DNA from 4 places in the Paenarthrobacter ilicis genome. Region 1 is predicted to be linked to each of the others. Evidence: riboswitches for the same ligand, from Rfam matches in the RefSeq annotation. Region 1 holds a riboswitch; each other region holds the start of a gene.
The links. Region 1 has a riboswitch for thiamine pyrophosphate ahead of thiO (glycine oxidase ThiO). Riboswitches for the same ligand answer to the same signal wherever they lie in the genome.
Positions count from the first base shown of each region.

Region 2: linked by a shared signal. The riboswitch ahead of thiD (bifunctional hydroxymethylpyrimidine kinase/phosphomethylpyrimidine kinase) and the one ahead of thiO (glycine oxidase ThiO) in region 1 are both predicted to bind thiamine pyrophosphate.
Region 3: linked by a shared signal. The riboswitch ahead of JOE60_RS16050 (ECF transporter S component) and the one ahead of thiO (glycine oxidase ThiO) in region 1 are both predicted to bind thiamine pyrophosphate.
Region 4: linked by a shared signal. The riboswitch ahead of thiC (phosphomethylpyrimidine synthase ThiC) and the one ahead of thiO (glycine oxidase ThiO) in region 1 are both predicted to bind thiamine pyrophosphate.

Region 1 covers NZ_JAFBCD010000001.1:2,686,284-2,690,062, forward strand. The annotation lists gene JOE60_RS12210 (thiazole synthase) at 1-65, opposite strand, end outside; gene thiS (sulfur carrier protein ThiS) at 70-306, opposite strand; gene thiO (glycine oxidase ThiO) at 303-1,553, opposite strand; TPP riboswitch at 1,544-1,662, opposite strand; gene thiE (thiamine phosphate synthase) at 1,690-2,385, shown strand; gene JOE60_RS12230 (RNB domain-containing ribonuclease) at 2,414-3,779, shown strand, end outside.
Region 2 covers NZ_JAFBCD010000001.1:2,261,633-2,265,411, forward strand. The annotation lists gene thiD (bifunctional hydroxymethylpyrimidine kinase/phosphomethylpyrimidine kinase) at 348-1,904, opposite strand; TPP riboswitch at 1,895-1,993, opposite strand; gene JOE60_RS10315 (ribonuclease E/G) at 2,166-3,779, opposite strand, start outside.
Region 3 covers NZ_JAFBCD010000001.1:3,512,603-3,516,381, forward strand. The annotation lists gene JOE60_RS16045 (ABC transporter ATP-binding protein) at 1-1,003, opposite strand, end outside; gene JOE60_RS16050 (ECF transporter S component) at 1,003-1,623, opposite strand; TPP riboswitch at 1,698-1,834, opposite strand; gene JOE60_RS16055 (NUDIX hydrolase) at 1,988-2,665, shown strand; gene JOE60_RS16060 (DUF4235 domain-containing protein) at 2,702-2,962, shown strand; gene mnhG (monovalent cation/H(+) antiporter subunit G) at 3,035-3,427, opposite strand; gene JOE60_RS16070 (MrpF/PhaF family protein) at 3,417-3,695, opposite strand; gene JOE60_RS16075 (Na+/H+ antiporter subunit E) at 3,692-3,779, opposite strand, start outside.
Region 4 covers NZ_JAFBCD010000001.1:2,344,014-2,347,792, forward strand. The annotation lists gene JOE60_RS10725 (VOC family protein) at 1-430, opposite strand, end outside; gene JOE60_RS10730 (amidohydrolase family protein) at 506-1,588, opposite strand; TPP riboswitch at 1,629-1,736, shown strand; gene thiC (phosphomethylpyrimidine synthase ThiC) at 1,731-3,521, shown strand; gene JOE60_RS10740 (alpha/beta fold hydrolase) at 3,509-3,779, opposite strand, start outside.

The sequences.
Region 1 (3,779 bases):
GAGCCCAAAATGACGCCGTCTATCTCCAGGGCATCAGTGATGACGTTCGACTGTGTGGTGGTCATGCGGTCAGCCTCCTTGGACTGCTGTAACGAGTTCCAGTTCGTCGCCGTCGGCGAGCGCGGTGGCTGCCCACTGGCTGCGGGGCACCACCTCGGAATTGCGGGCGACGGCGACACCCAGTTTTCCGCCGTCGGTGGCCTGGCCGCGGTGGTCAAGGACCCGGCCAGTTACGGAGCTGACCAAGGTGCTGACTGACGACTCGGGCTCCACGGCGCGGAGTTCGCCATTGAGTGTGATGTTCATGCTGTTTCCTTGCCTCGCAGGTGGTGGTGATTCAGGGTGTCGTTGAAACGGTCGGGACGGAAAAGTGACCAGCGGGGATCGTCATGGCCTTCCATCAAGCCACACGTGATCTTCGCGGCCACGGGTGTGAGCAGGACTCCGTGCCGGAAGAAGCCGGTGGCGATCAGGAGTCCGCGGACGTATCCGCCGGGGCTTCCGATCCGTCCCAGCAGTGGTGCGTTGTCCGGAGTTCCGGGCCGGGCGCGTGCCGTGGCCTCCAGGAGTTCAAGTTCGGCCACCGCGGGGACCAGCGCCTGGGCGTCGCGCAGAAGCTGGTAGACGCCGCCTGCTGAAACGGCGTTGGATGAGGCGGACAACCCGTCCTCCCGTTGGGTGGCGCCAATGACCACTGTGCCGTCGTCCCTGGGGACGATGTAAACGGGCACACCCCGGACGAGTCCACGGACGGTGGAGGTCACCAGGGGCCGTAAGTGCTCTGGCACGCGCAGCCTGAGGATATCCCCGTAGACGGGACGCAGCGGAAGAGCCAGGCCGGACGGCAGCCCCTGCAAGGACGCTGCACCCAGGCCGTTGGCCACCACTGTTTCCGCTGCGTGGACCACGGTCCCGGAGCCGAGCTCCACCCCTGCTACCCGGGAATGGTCCCACAGGAGCCGGACTGCGGTGTCGGCAACGGAGAATCCTGCCGCTGCCTCCTCCACCCAACTGGCATCAGACGTTGAGTGCGCGGAGAGGATCTTCATCAGGCGGGCGGCCAACTGCCGGGGATCCACGTGGTGGTCCGCCGGAATTTCGAAGGCGCTGGAGATTCCAGGGCTGAGCAATGGCTCACGCGTTCTTGCTTCCCGCAGGCCCAGAGGTTCAACGCCCAGTCCTGCCGCCACCTGAACCAAGCGCAAATCCGCGAGCGCACGGCGGTCTGCGGCGTCGGCTCCCACGGCGAGGGTGGGCGTCGTGCGGTATCCGGTGGCACCCCCGATGCTGTTGATGAAGCCCGGCCACAGCCTTGATGATTCCACCATGAGGTCCAGGAGGTCTTCCTCCTGGTAGTGCAGCTCGCTGACGGGTGCCAGCATCCCCGCAGCTGCGAAGGTGGCGCCGGAGGCCGGTGCGGGGTCGATGAGAACTACGGAGCGGCCGAGCCGCCTGGCCTCGTGAGCTATGCCCAGGCCAATAATGCCGCCGCCGATCACGGCGACGTCAGCCCGAAGGGTTGTCCTGGTTGGTGCGTGGCGGGAGTCTGCCATGTTTCCTTCCCTACGCCGGTACTAGCCGGATCAGGTCAAGCGGTCGGCGCTGAAGCCCTCTCAGCCGGTGGGTCATATGACGGACGTCCCGGCTCCCGCAGTACCCGCCCAGTTTAGAGGAACTACTCTGGTGTGCATGACCCGGACTGACTCCCTTGATACCGCCCGCCTGTACCTGTGCACTGATGCCCGTTCCCGCCAAGGGGATTTCGAAGCCTTTGCCGATGCCGCCTACGCGGGTGGCGTGGACATCATCCAACTGCGCGACAAGTCCTTGGAAGCGGCGGAAGAACTGGAACTGTTGAAGGTCCTCAAGGGCGTTGCGGAACGGCACGGGAAGCTGTGGGCCGTCAACGACCGGGCCGATGTTGCCAGTGTTTCCGGGGCTCCGGTGTTCCATGTGGGGCAAAAGGACCTGCCCCTGCAGGTGGCCCGGACCCTCCTGCCGTCCACGGCGTTGGTGGGGCTTTCCACGCACACCCCGGAGCAGGTCAACGACGCCATTGCCGCTTCACCGGGAGAGGGCGGGCTGGACTATTTCTGCGTTGGACCGGTGTGGGCCACGCCCACCAAACCGGGCCGCGCAGCCGTTGGCACAGACCTGGTCACATATGCAGCGGAAGCCATGAAGAGAGCTGGGGAGACAACAGACGGCGCAGTAAAGCTGCCGTGGTTTGCCATAGGCGGCATCGACCTGGACAACGTGGAACAGGTGGTGAAAGCCGGGGCCAGCCGGATTGTGGTGGTCCGTGCCATCACCGAGGCACCGGATCCGACGGCGGCAGCCAGGGCCTTGGTGGAAGCGCTCGACGCGGCGGGGTACCGGGACTAACCGGCGAAACCGGGCTACCCTGACTTTCGTGTCACATCATCGGATCACACCCAATGTCCAGGACCCTTCGGACCAGCTCGGAGCCGCACTTGCTGCGCTCCGGACCGAATTGGAGTTGCCCGGTGGGTATCCGGCGGACGCCGTCGGTGAAGCCCGCAAAGCCGTCGAATCGCGCGCACTTCCGGACCGTGACCTGAGGGACGTTCCGTTCGTCACGATCGATCCTGCAACATCCACGGATCTGGACCAGGCCGTTCACATTGAACGGGCCGGCCAAGGGTACAAGGTCCTCTACGCCATCGCGGATGTCCCCGCCTTCGTGGTGCCCGGCGGCGCGCTGGACGCCGAAACCCGCCGGCGCGGCCAAACATTCTATGCGCCGGACAGCCGCATACCCCTGCATCCGGAGATCATCAGCGAGAACGCCGGAAGCCTGCTCCCCGAACAGGATTGCGGGGCGTTCGTCTGGGATTTCGCCCTTGATGGCGCCGGGGAAGTGCAGACAGTCTCGGTGGCCCGGGCCACCGTGCGCAGCCGCGCCAAGTTGAGCTACAAGGGGGCCCAACAGCAGATCGACGACGGCAACGCGCCCCCGGTGCTGGCGCTCCTGAAGGAAGTCGGGCTGAAGCGCGTTGAGTTGGAACGGCTCCGGGGCGGGGCCAGCCTGAACATGCCCGAGCAGGAGATCGTCCAGTCAACGGATGGAGGCGGCTACAGGATTGAGGCTGCCCCGTCCTTGCCCGTGGAGGATTGGAATGCCCAGATCTCGCTGATGACGGGGATGGCCGCCGCATCCATGATGCTGGAAGGCAAGGTGGGCATCCTCCGCACCATGCCCGCACCGGATGAAAACTCCCTCAGGCACTTCAAACGGCAGACCGTGGCCCTCGGCAAACCGTGGGACGGCAAGGTGACGTACGGCGAATACCTGCGGACCCTTGATGCCGCGGACCCAAAGCAGTTGGCCATCCTCCATTCTGCGGGCACGCTGTTCCGCGGTGCGGGGTACACCCCGTTCGACGGCGAAGTTCCCGAAGTTGTCATCCAGGCAGCCATTGGAGCGCCCTACGCCCACACCACGGCCCCGCTGCGACGGCTGATTGACAGGTTTGTCCTGGTGATCTGCGAAGCTTTGTGCAACAAACGGGAAATTCCGGCGTGGGCCCGCGAGGCCCTTCCCACGCTGCCGGGGATCATGGCGGCCTCCGATCAGTTGGCTGGACGCCTGGAACGCGCGGCATTGGACACCGTGGAGGCCGCGCTGCTTGCCAACCATGTGGGTGAGGAATTCACTGCGGTGGTGATCTCCGGTTCCAAGCCCACCAACGGGAACGGCAACGGCAACGGCGGACCGTACGGCACCATCCAGATAGCCGAGCCTGCAGTCACAGCCC
Region 2 (3,779 bases), 420 kb from region 1:
CTTCTCTCGACGTCTATTACTAAATTTGCGTGCTGAACCTGAGCCGGAATCGGGTTTGGTTCTCGCTGTGCCTCAACGCCGTGGACTTCTGGTTCGAAGTCCGCGAGTCATCCCATGAACGATTCCACGGGGCATAACCCAAGTGTTGGCGTAAGCACCGAAGATCAAGATTACGCTAGTTTGACCTTCGGTCGCAAATGAGGCCGGGTCCGGAGGCTACCAAGTGACTTGCGCCACCAGATGAAACGGACTCTCCCGGCACCGTGCCCATACAGCCTACAGGTATTTGCCGGGGTTCGCGGGATCGACGCGCGCCGCGAGGCACGGGATTTACCCGACCACGCTTTTCAGGCGTGGTGCCGGGGTGCATCAAAGAAGGCGGTCTCGTAGCGGCAGGAGTCGCTGAACGCTTCCAGCATTGCTGCCCGCTCACGTTCAGAAGCATTGGCCGCGGCTTCCTCAGTGAAGGCGATGGCAGTCCTGGTGGCCGCGGCAAAGTCCGGGTCCGCGTAGGTGCGGAGCCACGCGGCGTACGGGTGGCCATCCGGCGCCCCCGCCTCGAGATAGGACTCATGCAGCCGCTGCCCGACTTCCGCGTAGAGCCAATAGCACGGGAGGACAGCCGCAACCACCACGGCGTAACTGCCCGCCGTCGACGCCGCCAGCAAGTGGTCCACGTAGGCCTTGGTCACCGGCCCGGTTCCGGAGGGGACGTCACGGGTGCTGAGCCAGTCGCGGTGGAGGGCCGATTCGACGTCCAGGCAGGTCCTGGCGCCCTGTGCCCAGAACAATTGCTCTTCTTCGGTGGGCGCCAGAGCACTGGCACGTGCCAGGACCCGTGAATATCCATTGAGGTAGATCGCGTCCTGCGCAAGGTAGTAGTTGAAGCGTGATTCCGCCAGATCCCCCGTCTGCAGCTCCCTGATGAAGCTGAGATCATGGATGGCTTCCAGTTCCCGGGCAGCCTGGGCCCACATGATTGTGGCGAAGCTCTCCTGGTTCTTCGTCCCGCGCAGGTGGTGGAAATGGTGGATAGGGCCACTTCCCCGCCCCGCCTCCAAGAGATCCGATTGTTCAAGGGCTTTGACAAGCCACGGCTTCACCTCCCGAAGGGATGCTTCCCAATCGCCGGTGGACGCTTGGACCGTTGCCAGTGCCGAAGACAGGGAACACCCTGTTCCGTGGCTGTTTGTGGTGTCCACCCGCGGCCCGGACACCTCGATGACGTCCTTGCTCAGGAGCCCGCTGGTGTTAACCAGCGCATCTGGGCAGCCGGCTCCCGACAGGTGACCACCTTTGACCAGCACTGTGGTGCCGTATTCAGCGGCCAGGCGCTTGCCCTGGTCCAACGCGGCCTGCCATTCGGAGGCCTCGTCCTCACCCAGCAGCATGGCAAGTTCCGGAATGTTGGGAGTGATGAGGTCCGCAAGTGGCAGCAAAGTCCGCAAAGCCCGCTCGGCGGACTCCCGCAGGAGACGGTCTCCGCTGGTAGCAACCATCACAGGATCAAGGACCACGACGGCGGGGCGCACCGTTTGGAGCCAGCCGCGGACCTCCTCAATGACGGCAGCCTCGCCCAGCATTCCGATCTTGACGGCGTCGATGCCGATGTCGCCGCTGATGGCATCCAACTGCTGGCGCAGGAACCCTGCAGGTGGGATGTGGAGGGCTGTAACACCTTGGGTGTTCTGGACTGTCAGCGCCGTGATGGCGGCCATTCCATAGCCACCGTGAGCGGCAATGCTCTTCAGGTCGGCCTGGATACCCGCTCCTCCAGAGGGATCCGAACCGGCGATGCTCAGCACCCTGGGGACGGGCCGTCGTCGAGCGGCCACAGGGTAAACGGAAGAGCCCCGGGTTTCCGGAGCGGAGTGGGGTGCAATGGTAGACGGCAATGTGGTCATGAGGACATCCCTTCGCCGGTGCTAACCGGACAGGTTCAACGGGTTTGGATCTCAGCCGGACCTCTCGCCCGGCACCCCGTGTCAGTCACACAGCCTAGCCGTGAACAGCCATCCGGGAACAACCGCTTCGCCTTCGCACCTGGATATGACTCCCCCGGTCCCGCCCGCCCTTACTTGTGGAAACACAAAGGACCCCCGGCGGCCTAAGCCTCCGGGGGTCCCCTGTTTGTGTATCTGAGACGACGCCTCAGCGCCTGAAGATCAGAGCTCTGATGCCGGTACCCCAACGCCCAGGATGATCGGTTCCTGCGCAGGAGCCTTCACCGCCTGTGCAGCCGGAGCCTTGGCCTCGTGTGAGGTGCCCTGTGCTGCCGGGGCCGCTTCGTGGTGTTGCACGCTGGTTTCGTTGGCTGCGCCCTGCGCGCGGCTGGCGCTGCGGTTGCGGCGCCCACGACGACTCTTCGACGCCGTGGCCGGGTCGGCTGTCGCAGTTGCGGGCGCGGCAGCTGAGGCCGGAGCAGCCGTGGTCGGCTGCGCCTCACTGGCCTTCGGTGCCGTTGCCGGCTCTGGAGCCGCTCCCAGGTGGGAGAACGCCTCAGCCAACAGGTCAAGGCTCATAGCGGGCTTGGCAGCTGGTTCCTCATGGTGTTCACCCATGGGGAGGGCAACCTCTTCGCCACCGAACCGAAGAACCGGCATGGAGCGCGATTCCCGGACGGCGTCTTCCCGGGCAGCCTCTTCATGGGCTGCCGGTTCCCCGCCGTGGGTATCGGCCGGAGCCGCGGGAGCAGGCTGTTCCGTGCGGGCAAGTTCCTCGGAGCGGTGCAGTTCGTCATCGTGGAGATGCGCGGCGTGGGCGGCAGCTGCAATTGATGCCAACGCAGCCCGGGTTGCCTCGGCCTTGGCTTGGCGCGCCGGATCCTGAGGCTCAACCGGCGCGGACGGCGCAGGCTGGACGGCAGGCTGGGCGTTCACAGGAGCAGCGGTTTCAGCGCCGGGTTGCCCGCCGCCCTTGCCGCGCCGACGCTTGCGTTCCGTGCGGGCCGCAGGCTGCTGCTGCTGTTGCTGCGTCTCGCTGTGGGGACGGTGTGAGTCGGCAGTAGGCGTGTTGGCCCTGCGGTGTTCAACGGGCTCGTCATGGGTGACCACACCGCGTCCTGCACAGTGCTCGCACTGCTCGCCGAAGACCTCAAGGAGCCCTGTGCCCATACGCTTGCGCGTCATTTGGACAAGGCCCAGGGACGTTACCTCTGCCACCTGGTGCTTGGTGCGGTCACGGCCCAGGCATTCCACCATGCGCCGGAGGACCAGATCGCGGTTGGACTCCAGGACCATGTCGATGAAGTCGATAACGATGATTCCGCCGATGTCGCGCAGGCGCAGCTGACGGACTACTTCCTCGGCTGCTTCAAGGTTGTTCTTGGTAACAGTTTCCTCGAGGTTGCCGCCGCTGCCGGTGAACTTGCCCGTGTTGACGTCAACAACCGTCATGGCTTCGGTGCGGTCGATGACCAGCGAACCACCGGACGGCAGGAACACCTTGCGTTCCAGTGCCTTGTGGATCTGCTCGTCAATCCGCCACGCAGAGAAGATGTCCTGGTCCTTGGTCCACTTTTCGAGGCGGCCAACAAGGTCGGGAGCAACGTAGGTGACATAGGCCTCAATGGTGTCCCAGGCGTCGTCACCGGAAACGATCAGCTTGGAGAAGTCCTCATTGAAAACGTCACGGACAACCTTGATGGTGAGGTCCGGTTCCCCGTAGAGCAGTTCCGGAGCCAGGATCTTGGTAGAGGAAACCTGTCCCTCAATGCCTTCCCACTGGGCGCGCAAACGGTTGATGTCGTGGGTCAGCTCTTCCTCGGAAGCGCCTTCCGC
Region 3 (3,779 bases), 830 kb from region 1:
ATTTTCCCGCACCGTTGGGACCCGTGATGGTGAGGGCACGCCCTTCCCGGACCTGGGCACTGATGCCGGCTTGAACCGGAACCGGAGGAATGGTCTTGAAACCCTTGCGGCGTGGTTTCTCCCTGGACACCGCGAGATCCTGGGTTGCCAGGAGGAGCGGCGCCGTGACGGATTCATTGCTGCGGGCACGGGTCGTGGGGACGTACCCCGGAACCCACACCCCGGCGGACATCAGCATGGTCCGGGCTTCGGTCAGCACCTGTTCAGGCGGACCGTCCAGCAACACACCGCCGCCCTGGGCACCCGGCTGCAGGACAACAATCCTGTCCACCAGGTCCTTCCACACGGAGACCCTGTGCTCCACCACAACCAGCGTGGCACCGGTCTTGTCCAGGCAACGGGCCACCGCGTCACGGACTTCCAGAACCCCGGCCGGATCCAGGTTGGCCGTGGGCTCGTCCAGCAGGAGGAGTCCTGGACGCATCGCCAAAATGCCGGCGAGCGCCAGCCGCTGCTTCTGCCCTCCGGAGAGTGCCGCCGTCGGGTGATCCAGGGCCACACCGACGCCGGCTGCGGTACGCAACCCGACGTCGTCGAGCGCTTCGTGCACGCGGGCCCAGATTTCGTCCCGTGGAACGGCGAGGTTCTCGGCGCCGAACGCGACGTCGTCGCCAACGCGGGAGAGCACCACCTGCGTCTCGGGGTCCTGCTGCATGAGGCCGGCGCGGCCCCTCTGCCCGCGCGGCGCCCCGCCGTCGATCAGCAGTGTGCCGGTTTCGTCGGAATCGTCTTCTTCGTCCCCCAGTACCCCGGCCAGGGCATGCAGGAGCGTGGACTTGCCGGCACCGGAGGGGCCCAGCAACAGGACGCGCTCCCCCGGTTCGATGCGCAGATCCAGGCCGTGGATGGCAGGCTGGGACCGGCCGGAGTGCCGCCATCCCCAGCCCTCGGCGGCGATGGCGGCAGGCCGTGCAGGGTTACCGCTGGTGGTGGTGTCGCGCATCAGCGGAAGGCTGGCTCCGTCGCGGCCTTGCGCGAGGCAAAGGAGCTGAGCACACCCGTGGTGGCCAGTCCCCTGGTGGCCAGCCAGGACAGTCCGCCAGCAATGATCGCGCCGGACACCGTGGTGAAGGTGATGTAGGTGAGCTTGTCGATTGCCTCGTAGGCGATGTTCCAACCCCAAGGAAGGAAGGAATCGTTGAGGCCGCAGAAGAGCCCGGCACCGGCACCGGCCAGCAGGGATGTGGGCAGGTTGAACTTCTTGTAGCGGAACGCCGCGAAGATCAATTCGGCGCCCAGGCCCTGCAGGATTCCCGAGATGAGGACCGTGGTGCCGTACTGGGAGCCCATGATCAGCTCACCTGTAGCTGCCACGGCCTCGCAGAACAGCGCCGCGCCGGGCTTGCGGATAATGAGCATGCCCAGCACTGCGGGAATCATCCAACCACCGGCAAGCAAGCCGGTCAGCGGCGGATACGTGGCGTTCAGGGGAATGGAAACAAGCGCTGCACCCTGGGACCAGGCCCAGAAAATCACGCCGCCGGCGATCGCGATCAAGGCCGCCACCACAATGTCTACTACACGCCAGTTATAACTGGTCTTCTTCACGCTTACCGTGGTCATCTTCTGCCTCCTGAGGTTACAGGAGGGGAAAGTGCTCCCCGGATCGCAACTGCCTGCGCAGCCCTGATCCGGACACTCTGAGAAGCTCGACTCCCTTGCGCCGGTACTAACCGGATCAGGTTCGAGGGTCTGCGGCTGTCCGCACTCTCAGCGCCCTCGCGTCACCTGCATCGCTGCAAGGTCCGACGGCGGCGCTCCCCTGTCGTTATGAATCTTGCCCTTGTGGGCGGGTTCAGTTTACACCTGACGGGGTTTCAGGGGTCATGGGGTTGGTCATAAATCCGTTGCGAGGCCCGCTCTACGCGCTATTCACGCCGCGTGGAGCGCAGAGCAGGCCTCACAACGCACCTGAGAGAATGGCCTCATGACAGACCTTGCCGATTCCCAGCCCGCAGCGGCCGAGCCGCGCCTGGCCGCCAGCGTGATCCTGCTCCGCGACGCCAACCATGGACTGGAAGCCTTCGTCCAGCACAGGGTGAACACCATGGACTTCGCCCCGGGCATGGTGGTTTTTCCCGGCGGGCGGGTTGATCCGGCGGACAGTTCCGGGTGGGATTATCCGGCGGACCTCCTGAAGCGTCACGCCGCGGACTGGCAGGAGACTTCACTCAACGCAGATCCTGGGCAGGCGGATGTCAGCGCCGGCACCGTGTTGGCAGCCGCCATCAGGGAGGTCCAGGAAGAGTCGGGGCTCACCATCGAGCCGGAGGATCTGCGCCCTTGGGCCAACTGGATCACTCCGGTGGACATGCCCAAGAGGTTCGATACCTTCTTCTATGTGGCAAGGCCGTTGTCCAGCCACCAACCGCAGCACCAAACCACTGAGGCGTGGCAGTCACTGTGGATGCCTGTGGCGGGGATCCTGGAAGCGGAGGCCACTGGATCGCTGAAGATGATGCCACCCACGTATTACCTGCTGAAGGAAATTGCAGGCTTCAGCAGCGTGGATGCAGTGTGGTCCGCCCAGCACTCCGTAGCGCCTGTCCTGGGACCGCCGGGTTCCCTGGCTGCTTTCCTTAAGGAGCGCGAAAACCGGGAGTAGCGCGGCGGGGCTTGCTGGTACGGCTAGGCTTGGGTCATGAATCTCTTCTTCAAGCTGATCGGTGCCGGAGTGAGCCTCGGAGCAGGCTTCGTTGGAACCAAACTCGTCAATAAAGGGTGGGAAAAAGCCACTGGCAACAAGCCGCCCATGGGCAACGATGACATGGAATCGAGCCTGCGCTCCGCGCTGACGTTCGCTTTGATTTCTGCCATCGTCAGCTCGCTGATCCAGGTGCTCGCCAGCAGGGGCACCCAGCGCGCGATTTCCCGTTTCTCCAAGTCACAGGACATCGTCTAAGAAACACAACGCGGGGTCATTCAGGGCCCATCCCAGCAGTTGGGATGGGCCCTGAATGACCCCGCGTTGTCCTTAAACGTCAGAGTGAGGCTCTTGCCCGGCAGCTGCCCTCTGGACGACGGCTTCCAAGTCATCCTTGGTGAGCATTTCGCGGTGCCCGTGCTTGGTGCGGTAGGCCGAGCGCCCCACCATATGGGCGGACACCGGCGCCGTGAGCAACTGGAAGATCCACGCCACCACCAGGACCGGCCACACCCACCAGGTCCGCATCTGGAGCCCTATTGCGGACAACATCAGGAACAAACCCAGCACCTGCGGCTTGGTGGCGGCGTGCATGCGGCTCATCAGGTCCGGGAAGCGCAGCAAACCCACGGCCGCACCCAGGCTCATGAGAGCTCCCACCACCAGAAAAACAGCGGTGACCACGTCAATAACAACATCGATTCCGGTGGCGTCAGGACTCATTGTTCTGTTCCCTCCGCTCGGCCACAAAGCGGGCAACGGTCACTGATCCGATGAAACCAATCACGGCCAACGCCACCAGCAGCATCAGGTTGTTGAGGTGCCGGTTCACGGCCATGTCCACAGCCAGTGCCGCGCCGAGGATGGCCAGCAGAACATCGGATGCCAGCACGCGGTCCAGCAGGGACGGGCCAATGGCGATCCGCACAATGGCGCCGGCAGCGGCCAAACCCAGGATCACCGCCGTCGCGATCAGAACAAAGTCCTTCACAGCGTTGCCCCTTCCGTGCCCGCAGGGGCTTCTTTTCCGAGTTCCTCTACTTCTTGATGGGTGCCCATGATGCGGATCAATCCT
Region 4 (3,779 bases), 340 kb from region 1:
TCCCGCCGTCCCATTGCCACTGGCTACGAGGCTTGTCGTAGTAGAGCTCGATGCCATTGCCTTCAGGATCGGTGAAGTAGAAAGCCTCGCTGACCAGGTGGTCGGCGCTGCCGGCAAAAGCGCGGGGTTCGAATTCGGCAGCCGTGGCAACGGTTGCGGCCAGCGAAGGCTGGTCCTCGAAGAGAATCGCAGTGTGGAACAGCCCGGCTTCTCCCCGACCGGGAACCTGGAGTCCTGCTGCGGGCGCCAAGTGAACCAGGGGCTTGCCGACGCGGCCAAGATACAGGCCGCCGTCCTGCTCAGCCACGACGTCCAGGCCGAGGGCCTGCTGGTAGTAGTCGTTCATGGTCTTCATGTCGCCAACCTTGAGCATCACGGTGCCCATGGTCAGTTCGGCAGGAAGGAGATCCTGTTTTGGTGTCGCTTTCATGTGAAACTCCTGGTTCTGATGCCGCCGGTTCGACATCATCTACCCTTATAAATTACTTGAAGCTTCAATTTATTCCTAACGGATGACCCGGCCCCGCAAAACAATGTGGCTGAGCTCTTGTACGGTTCCCAACTCCCGGCGTGGATCTGCTGCGCACACCACGACGTCGGCGCTGGCACCTTCGCTGATACCCCCAGCTCCCAGCCATTCCCGGGCGCCCCACGCGGCAGCCTCCAACACCGCGACAGGCGGCAGGCCGGCGTCGTGCAGTTCCTGCATTTCATCGGCGATCCTGCCGTGCTTGATGACGCTGCCGGCATCTGTCCCCGCGTAGATGGCAACACCGGACTCGAACGCCTCCAACACCCGCTCCCGGCGCCCCTCCCACAGCCGAAGCATGTGTGCGGCATACTCCGGGAATTTCCCGGCGGCCTGCCCGGCAATATCGGGAAAAGTGGCGATGTTGACCAGCGTTGGAACAATGGGAACCGACTGCTCAACCAGCCGCGGAATATGCCGGGGCAAAAGCCCGGTGGCATGCTCGATGCAGTCAATCCCGGCATCCAACATCTCATCGATGGTGTCCTCGGCGAAGCAATGGGCGGTGACGCGGGCACCCTCATCATGCGCCGCAGCGATGGCGTCCTTGACGGTCTTCGCCGGGAACGAGGCAGCCAGATCTCCAAGGCCGCGGTCGATCCAGTCCCCCACGAGTTTCACCCAGCCATCGCCGTCGCGGGCCTCCTTACGGACGGTCTCCACCAGCTGGGCAGGTTCGATTTCATGCCCCAGCCCGCGGAGGTATCGCCTGCTCCGGGCAATGTGCCGGCCTGCCCTGATCAGCCGCGGCAAGTCCCCGCGCTCCTGAACCCACCTGGTATCGGACGGTGAACCGGCGTCCCGGATCAGCAGCGTTCCGGCGTCGCGGTCCGCCACTGCCTGGGCCAGGGTGGTGCCGTGGTCCACCGCCCCACCGGTTCCGAGCCCGATGTGGCAGTGGGCATCCACGAAGCCCGGCAGCACCCAACCGTCCAGCAGCACGTCCGGGGCATCCACCGGCCGGTCAAACGTGAGGACTCCGTCCACGGACCACAAACCATGACGCTCCTCCTCCCCCGAAACGAGCACTGGACCGGTGAATTCGATGATGTTTGGCATGGGAAAAGCCTAGTCCCGGCAGCAGCTGTGGTAGCTTCGTCTACGACCACACGGGTGCCCTTGCAGGGGCTGAGATCGGACTGATGCAGTCTGCGACCGTTGAACCTGTCCGGGTAATGCCGGCGAAGGAAGTGAGTAATCCTTGAGCACCACGGAAACACAGCACAGCCCTGTCCAAAACCAGATCAGCCCTGTCCAAAACCCGGTCAACGCGGCCCGGAAGACGGCAGAAACCGTCACGCAATCGCTGAAATCCCACTCCTTGGCATGGGTGGAGGACCCCCGGACCGGCATCCGCGTTCCTGTCACAGAGATTGCGCTGGAGCCCTCTCCCAATGGCGTGGCCAACGAGCCCTTGCAGGTGTACCGAACAGCCGGACCCGGCAGTGATCCGGTGGTGGGACTGAAGCCCTTCCGCTCAGCATGGATCGAGGGCCGTGGCGACACCGAGCCCTACTCCGGGCGCGAACGCAACTTGCTCGACGACGGCAAGTCCGCGGTCCGGCGCGGGGCGGCATCAGCGGAATGGAAAGGCGGCCAACCCATTCCCCGCCGCGCTGTCGAGAGGAAAAGAGTCACGCAGATGTACTACGCCAAGCAGGGAATCGTGACAAAGGAAATGCAGTTCGTCGCGTTGCGGGAGAACTGCGATGTTGAGCTGGTCCGCAGCGAAGTCGCCGCGGGCAGGGCCATCATTCCCAACAACATCAACCACCCGGAATCAGAACCGATGATCATCGGCAAGGCCTTCCTGGTGAAGATCAACGCCAACATAGGCAACTCCGCCGTGACAAGCTCCATCGCCGAAGAAGTGGACAAACTGCAGTGGGCCACCCAGTGGGGCGCGGATACGGTGATGGACCTCTCCACGGGCGACGACATCCACACCACCCGTGAATGGATCATCCGCAACGCCCCTGTCCCGATCGGCACAGTACCCATTTACCAGGCCCTGGAAAAGGTCAACGGCGAAGCCAACAAGCTCACCTGGGAGATCTTCCGCGACACCGTCATTGAACAGTGTGAGCAAGGCGTGGACTACATGACCATCCACGCCGGTGTGCTCCTGCGTTATGTGCCGCTCACCGCCAACAGGGTCACTGGCATAGTGTCCCGTGGAGGGTCGATCATGGCCGGCTGGTGCCTTGCACACCACCAGGAGAACTTCCTGTACACGCATTTTGACGAGCTCTGCGAAATTTTCACCCAGTACGACGTCGCGTTCTCCCTGGGCGATGGCCTGCGCCCCGGCGCCACGGCAGATGCCAACGACGCCGCACAGTTCGCCGAACTGGATACCCTCGCCGAGCTGACCCACAGGGCATGGGAATTCGATGTTCAGGTGATGGTGGAAGGCCCCGGCCACGTCCCGTTCCACCTGGTCCGGGAAAACGTTGAACGCCAGCAGGAGCTGTGCAAGGGAGCCCCCTTCTACACACTGGGCCCGCTGGTCACCGACGTGGCGCCCGGCTACGACCACATCACCTCGGCCATCGGAGCAACCGAAATCGCACGGTACGGCACGGCCATGCTGTGTTACGTCACTCCCAAGGAGCACCTGGGGCTGCCGAACAAGGATGACGTGAAGACCGGTGTCATTACCTACAAGATCGCAGCCCACGCTGCCGATCTCGCCAAGGGCCACCCCGGGGCCAACGAGAGAGACGACGCCCTTTCCAAGGCTAGGTTCGAATTCCGTTGGCGCGACCAGTTCGCCCTGTCCCTCGACCCTGTCACCGCCGAGGCGTTCCACGACGAAACACTGCCTGCTGAACCGGCCAAGACGGCCCACTTCTGCTCGATGTGCGGCCCCAAGTTCTGCTCCATGCGGATCAGCCAGGACATCCGCGACGAATTCGGAAAGGTGTACCTTCCGGATCCCGCGGCCCCCCTGTCCTTTCGGAAGGAACAGCCGGCGGTTCAGGAGGCTTGAGCAGAGATACCTCGTCCGGCATCAGCCACAAAAGACCTGATGATACGGTCTCCGTCGGCTGAGTCCTGGGGCCGGTGCCCGCCCGCTGCTACACGGTGGACGGCGCCGGTTTCCCGGAGGTAACCCGCGATTTCTTCGTACAACGGCTCCCAGCCACCGGTGAGGACAAGGGTGGGAACACCGGGCACTATCTGCAGTGGCGCCTCCCACGGGGGAGCCTGCAGTCGAAGACGGCGTGCGGAACGGCGCGCCTCCGGC